2 linked regions of the Methyloferula stellata AR4 genome follow. The protein of the gene in region 1 interacts with the protein of each later gene in a pairwise test. Links are inferred from orthologs where the notes say so. Each region holds a gene or a part of one and is shown on either strand. Other genes may lie near its edges.

Region 1 (3,716 bases):
TCGCATCATGCGACCGAGGTCGTGCTCCGGCTGATGAACGAGGCGGGCGTGCTCGGCCGCTTCATTCCGGAGTTCGGCCGCGTCGTCGCCTTGATGCAATTCAACATGTATCATCATTTCACGGTCGACGAGCATCTGTTGCGGGCAGTCGGCGTGCTGGCCGATCTCGAGAGCCGGCGCAAGGTTGAGGATCATCCTCTCCCCAATGAAATCCTGTCGTCGCTTGCCGACCGGCGCGTCGTCTATCTCGCTTTGTTTCTGCATGATGTCGCCAAGGGCCGCGAGGAGGACCATTCGCTGGCCGGCATGGAAGTCGCGCTCAAGCTCGGCAAAAGACTTGGGCTTGATCCGGCCGAAACGGAAACGGTCGCCTGGCTCGTCGAAAACCATTTGCTGATGTCCGATACCGCGCAGCGCCGCGACTTGGCCGACCGCCGCACCATCGAGACTTTCGCGGCGACCGTGCAGACGCTCGAACGGCTGAAGATGCTTTTCATCCTGACGATTTGCGACATTCGCGCGGTCGGGCCGGGCGTCTGGAACGCCTGGAAGGGCGAACTTTTGCGGACGCTCTATTGGGAAACCGAAGTGGTGCTGACCGGCGGCCATTCGGCGGTCAAACGCGACAGGCGGGTGGCGATGGCGCGCAAGGATCTACGGGAGGCCTTGCCCAATTGGTCGGATCTGGATTTCGAGGCCTATGCGGCGCGCCATCAGCAGGCCTATTGGCTGAAGGTCGATCTCGCCCACAAGATCCAGCACGCCAAGCTTCTCAACATGACCGAGGTCGAGATGCCGGCGCCGATCACCGACATTGCGATCGATGCCGCGCGCGGCGTCACCGAATTGACTGTGATCGCGCCCGACCACCCGCGGCTTCTGTCGATCATCGCGGGGGCTTGCGCGGCATCCGGCGCCAATATCGTCGATGCGCAGGTCTTCACCACGGCGGACGGATTGGCGCTCGACACGATCTTCATTTCGCGCGCCTTCGACTTCGACGAAGACGAGTTGCGGCGCGCCAATAAGATCGCTTTGGCGATCGAGCGGTCTTTGCTCGGCGAAATCCGGCTGCAGGATGTGATCGCTGGGCGCCGCGATCAGCGTCAGGAGCGCGGCAAAACCTTCCAGGTCCCGGCACGTGTCACGATCGACAATAATTTATCGAAGCGCTTCACGGTGGTCGAGGTCTCGGGGCTCGACCGGCCGGGTCTGCTCTTCGATTTGACGACGATTTTATCGAAACTCGAGCTCAACATCGGCTCCGCCCATATCGTCACATTCGGCGAAAAAGCGGCGGACGTTTTCTACGTCACGGACTTCCATGGCGCCAAGATTACCTCGGCCAGCCATAAAGCCGCGATCAGGCGCCGGATTCTCGAGAAATTCGAACCAGTTAACGAGTCTGAGGCCAAGGTGGCATGATCGCTTGATTTTTTTGCCGCCGGACCTGATATCCAGCGCATTCCTTTCCATAACCAGATCAGATCATGACTGAACCCAAGAAAGCGGAAAACGACATGGCGGAAGCTTTGGAACCGGGTCTTGCGCCGGAGGCTGGCGATCCTGCCGGCGAGCCGGATCCCTTCGTGGTCCTCGAAAAGCTCAAAGCCGAGAATGCTGATGCGAAGGACAAGCTTCTGCGCACTTTGGCGGAGATGGAAAATCTCCGGCGCCGGACGGAGCGCGAAATCGCCGATGCCAAGATTTATGGCGTCACGTCCTTCGCCCGCGACATGCTGGTCTTCGCCGATAACCTGACACGGGCCCTCGAAAACATACCGGCCGAGGTGCGCGAAAAAGCCGAACCGGCGGCCAAGGCCTTCATCGAAGGCATCGAGCTCACCCAAAAGGATTTCCTGTCGCGGCTGACCCGTCACGGGATCAAGAAGCTCGAACCGCAGGGCGCCAAGTTCGACCCGAATATGCACGAGGCCCTGTTCGAAATCCCGGACGAGAGCGTGCCGGCAGGCACGGTCTTGCAGGTGGTCGAGGCGGGCTATGGGATCGGCGACCGGGTTTTGCGGCCGGCAAAGGTCGGGATCTCGAAAGGCGGCCCGAAAGGGTAATTTGAATCGATGGCGGTCCTTCTCCCTGTGGGAGAAGGTGCCCCGCGAAGCGGGGCGGATGAGGGGTTTCAATCCCTCAATTCTGTGATTGTAACCCCTCACCCGGCTTGCCATAGCCCGTTGCTTGCGACGGGCTGTGGCAACGCCCTTTGGCAAGCCACCCTCTCCCACAGGGAGAGGGTAGGCGCGCTCGGTGCGTTTAACCCTCGCTCACCCGCCGCAGAGTGAGGTTGAACCGTCCGCCCTCGGGCAGAAGCGTCGATGAGCCGGGCAGGATGCGGTCGACGCCGTGGAAGGCGAGACGCGCCTCGCCGCCAAGCACGATCGCGTCGCCGGATTGGAGCTTGATCGTGCGCGTCTTATCGCGCCGGCTGCAGCCGCCGAAGCGGAAGAGACAGGTGTCGCCGAGCGACAGCGACACGACGGGCGCCTTCAGCGCAGTCTCGTCGCGATCCTGATGCAGCCCCATCTTGGCCGAGGACCCGTAATAATTGATGAGACAGGCCTGCGGCGGCTGCGGGTAATCTCCAAGCTCCCACCAAGCCTGTTCAGCGAGCGCCGGGATCGGCGGCCAGGGCCGTCCGGTTTGCGGATCGAGCGCCTCGTAGCGATAGCCCTTGTCGCGATCCGTGAACCAGCCAAGTTCGCCGCAATTGCTCATCTGAACCGACAGAGGCAAGCCGCTTTTCGGCATATGCGCGGTATAGAGCGGAGCCTCTGCGAGGCACGCGCGCAGATCGGCCAAAAGCGTTTCCTGCGCCGCCCGGTCGAGATAGCCGGGGACATAAAAAAGGCCGGGCTGCAAAAAGAAGCCCGGCTGTGTGCGATGCAATATGTCAGCCGTCATGCGCTAGGAGATAGGGTCATCGACCGGATGATTCAGGGTGTCGTCTGTGATTTCGCTCTCATTTTGCGCCAGCATCTGTTCGACGCGCGAGAGTTTCGCATCGGCCGCGAGGTCCAAGGGTTCGCCCCGTGCCGCCGCTTCGACGGCCTTAATGAGTTCGGCCGAGCGGGTGGCCTTGCCGACGATCGGCCAGGGTTCCGACGGGCTCTGCCCGCCCGGAATCTCGTCATAGGCGGTAAAGAGCGCGAAATTGACTTTGAGGTCGGGCAAATTCGCGCGAATAAGGCGGATGACCTCAAGTCCAGTCATATCCGGCATGGAATAATCGACGAGAACCAGATCGAAGGCCCGGTTGGCGGCGAGAATCGCCACCGCCGCGGCGCCGCTGCCCGCTGTCATGACGATGTGACCGGCTTCCTCGATTTCCTCGGCTACAACCTGACGCACGAGAAGATCGTCATCCACGAGAAGAATCTCGTAACGCATGACAGTCTCCATGAGACCAACAAAGCTTAACGCGTTCTGGCCATCATGGTTCCACGCTACCCCTCAGGGCGCAAGAATTTCTTTGCTCTCGACGGTTGAGTCGGTTTTCAGCCGGTAAATGATCGGAATCCCGGTCGCCAGCTCGACCGTGGGGACCGTCTCGGGCGTCAATTGATCGAGCGCCATCACCAGCGAGCGCAGCGAATTGCCATGCGCGACGACGATGACCCGCTCGCCGCGCAGCACGCAGGGCAGGAGCGTCTGGCAATAATAGGTCAGAACCCGGGCCACCGTGTCCTGCAGGCTTTCGCCGC
Region 2 (3,289 bases), 2.3 Mb from region 1 along the record:
CGCCTTCGCGCACGAAAAGGCCGGTCACCCGCCCCGAGTAGGGCGGAAAAACCGGCGTTGTCGCGTCGGCATCGATCGCGATTTTACCGTCAGCCTGGCGTTCCGGCTGGAAGGCGATTTCTTTGACCGGCTCTGTCTTGATCGTCGCCCATTGCTCCGGGGTGAGCTGAAATGGTGCGGTCTCAACATGGCTTTCGGCGGGTTTTTCTTTCGAAAACAATGCGCGCAGCCCCGCCGGACCAATCACTAAAAATGCAATGATGGCCGCTCCCGCGATCAGCAGGATGGCAAATTGCACTTTCTGCGGCATGCCTTTGCGGGGCATACCTAAGGCTACGCCTGAAGGAGGCGGCGATTGAATATCTTTCACGTCCATTGCAATTTTTTGAATATTCTTAGAGGTCGGAGACTGCTGCGGCGCGGCATTGATCCGCAGATTTTTCATATAAAAGCAAGCCTATACCGGAGATGAACCGCCCATAACCGGCCGAAGTTGCCTTTTCGCACAGCCTGATCTTGCCAGAGGGCAAACGCCTGCCAACACGGCGTCATTTATCTCAATGATGTGACATCGGCGGCGGCTCTGGGGTGTTGGCCCAGTGCGAATGCCGGCTCCATCGAAACGTCTATCTTTTTGAATTTCTGTTCTAAATGTCGCACCTCGCAGTGGAGCCGCTTGACTGAGATGTAGCTGAGGCTACATTCTAGAGCGTATACTGAGAAACGGCGTGTCCTTAGCAGGACACCGGAGAGCGGGATGTCCGAGGCGATTGTTGAACGCGCGCAGCAAGGAATGACGGAGCGGACGCGCTTTGCCATCGGCGAAGCGTTGAGCGGCCGGCGGCGCGGCTTACGGGCTGCGATACCGTTGGCGGGACCGGCCTTTGTCGCTTCCGTTGCCTATATGGACCCGGGCAATTTCGCGACGAATATCCAGGCGGGTGCAGGCTATGGCTATAGCCTGCTCTGGGTTGTTCTCGTCGCCAATCTGATCGCCATGCTGTTCCAGGCCATGTCGGCGAAGCTCGGCATCGTGACCGGACGGACCCTGCCGGAACTCTGCCGGACGCATTTCCCCAAGCCCACCGTCTGGGCCATGTGGATCGTCAGCGAGATCGCCGCCATGGCGACCGATCTCGCGGAATTTCTGGGGGGCGCGATCGGCCTCTCCTTATTGACCGGCCTGCCTTTGATGGCCGGCATGGCGGTCACCGCGATCATCACCTACAGCATCCTTATTTTCGAGAGGAGGGGTTTCCGCCCTCTCGAACTCATCATTACCGCGCTCGTCGGCACGATCGGGCTTTGTTATCTGATCGAGCTTTTCATTGCGCCGCCCGATTGGAGCGCCGCGGCTCTGCATCTCGTCACGCCGGAATTGCCCAATGCCGCGGCCGCCACGCTCGCCGTCGGCATCGTCGGTGCGACGGTCATGCCGCATGCGATCTATCTGCATTCGGGATTGACGCGCGGGCGGGCCAATCTGCGCAACGAGACAGAGCGCCGCGCGCTATTGCGGTTCTCGAACCGCGAAGTGATGGTCGCGCTCGGCTTTGCCGGTTGCGTCAATGTCGCCATGGTCTTGATGGCGGCCGCGGCCTTCAACAATGGCCACAGCCAGGTAGCGGAGATCGAGACGGCCTATCATACGCTGGTGCCGCTGCTCGGTGCCGGCGCCGCGGGCGTCTTCCTCGTGGCTTTGATGGCCTCAGGCATTTCCGCTTCGTCCGTCGGCACCATGGCCGGGCAGATGATCATGCAGGGCTTCGTCGGGTTTCATATTCCCATATGGGTCCGGCGCGCGGTAACTATGGCGCCGGCCTTCGCGGTCGTCGCCATGGGCTATAATGCGACGACTTCGCTCATTATCAGTCAGGTTGTGCTGAGCGTGATCCTGCCGGTGCCGATGATCTCGCTGCTGCTGTTGAGTCGCCGCAAGTCGGTGATGGGCGACTATGCAACGTCGGGCAGGGTCTTCGTCCTCGCCGGGGCCGCGACCGTGATCGTGCTCGTGCTCAACATCATCCTCATCGCGCAGACTTTGGGGATTGCCGTGCCGGGTCTTGGCGCGGCGTAAGTGCGACCCGTCGGGCGGCAACGTTACGTATCGAGCGTGCGCCGCGCAAAGCTCTCGATATAATCCATCAGTCTATCCGAGTTCTGCGCCGCCGCCGCGGGGTTGCGCTGTGTGATCGCTTCGCAGACATCCGCATGAAGATTGGCGCAGAGGGGGAGGTCGGCGGCTTCCTTATAATGCTGGTACCAAAACCGCCGCGACAGAGAGCTCATGCTGCCGAGCGCGCGCATGGCGAACTCGTTTCTTGACGCTTCAGCGACGAGCTCATTGAATGCGCGGTCGAGACGCATGAAGGCGATGTCATCGGCGCTTTTCGCAGCCTGACGCATGTTGCGCGCAATGTCAGCGAAGGCCTTGATCTCTTTATCGGTTGCCTTCTCTGCCGCCAGCCTGGCGATCAGATTTTCCAAAACCCGGCGCGTTTCAAGCAGACGCAATTGACTGCGCAGGTTGATCTCGGACACGAGAATCCCGCGTCGCGGTAAAACGACGAGCAGTCCATCGCGCCCGAGTCTCTGGAGGGCTTCGCGCACAGGCGTCCGGCCGATGCCGAGCTCCTTGACCAAGGCTTGCTCGCTCAGAACCGTGCCCGGTGCGAGTTTCAGCGTCGTGATCATCTCTTCGAGCTGATGATAGGCCTTGTCGGTCAGAGATTGATCGTCGGCAATCAGCGGAGAGGCCAGGCGCGGGGAGGTAAGGCGCGGAGTCGAAATCTTGCGCTTCCGGGGCGTTGACTTCGAACTTCTAACTGCTTGAATCATAAGAATCTCAAAGACCGGATCGACATGCGAAGCATAGCATGCACGAAGCAGGGATCACAGCCAAACCGGTCCATCGACGAAAGTTGGAGACTGATATATCTTCCATATGTTAGAAATATGTGAGACGTTTACCAATAACGAAAAAGTCATCGGGAGGGTTACCATGGCGGGCGGGATCGCATCTTCCGTTACCGAAACGGCGGCGTTTGACGCGGAGCGGGCGAGTACCGCCTCCATGGAGGATGTGCTGATCGCGGCGAGGCTCGAGCGCCTGCCGATGACCGCATATCAACGCGGAATTTTCGCCATCATCGCAACGGCTTGGCTCTTCGACTCGATCGATCTCGGTTCGCTCACCTTCGTGCTTGGCTCGATCCGCAAGCAGTTCGATCTTTCGACCGCGCAAGCCGGACTCCTCTCGAGCATGAGTTTTGTCGGCATGTTCGTTGGC

Evidence for each region.
Region 2: the proteins of grpE (region 1) and A3OQ_RS0116575 interact in binary tests that used the Escherichia coli proteins (3 or more experiments, as listed by UniProt). The link is inferred for Methyloferula stellata AR4 from one-to-one orthologs.

The regions. Positions count from the first base shown.
Region 1 is NZ_ARWA01000001.1:1,083,417-1,087,132, forward strand. Bases 308-3,279 are described here. They hold grpE (nucleotide exchange factor GrpE), read left to right. Parts: upstream 308-1,490; coding sequence 1,491-2,069; downstream 2,070-3,279. Other genes in these bases: A3OQ_RS0105345 ([protein-PII] uridylyltransferase), read left to right, coding at 308-1,425; A3OQ_RS0105355 (alpha-ketoglutarate-dependent dioxygenase AlkB), read right to left, coding at 2,269-2,916; A3OQ_RS0105360 (response regulator), read right to left, coding at 2,920-3,279. Outside these bases: more of A3OQ_RS0105345, read left to right, coding at 1-307; more of A3OQ_RS0105360, read right to left, coding at 3,280-3,402; A3OQ_RS0105365 (2,3-bisphosphoglycerate-dependent phosphoglycerate mutase), read right to left, coding at 3,466-3,716. UniProt on the Escherichia coli protein: Participates actively in the response to hyperosmotic and heat shock by preventing the aggregation of stress-denatured proteins, in association with DnaK and GrpE. It is the nucleotide exchange factor for DnaK and may function as a thermosensor.
Region 2 is NZ_ARWA01000001.1:3,359,355-3,362,643, reverse strand. What follows is about bases 1-2,917. They hold A3OQ_RS0116575 (Nramp family divalent metal transporter), read left to right. Parts: upstream 1-757; coding sequence 758-2,077; downstream 2,078-2,917. Other genes in these bases: A3OQ_RS0116570 (GntR family transcriptional regulator), read right to left, coding at 2,101-2,838; A3OQ_RS0116580 (efflux RND transporter periplasmic adaptor subunit), read right to left, coding at 1-376. Outside these bases: A3OQ_RS0116565 (MFS transporter), read left to right, coding at 3,002-3,289. UniProt on the Escherichia coli protein: H(+)-stimulated, divalent metal cation uptake system. Involved in manganese and iron uptake. Can also transport cadmium, cobalt, zinc and to a lesser extent nickel and copper. Involved in response to reactive oxygen.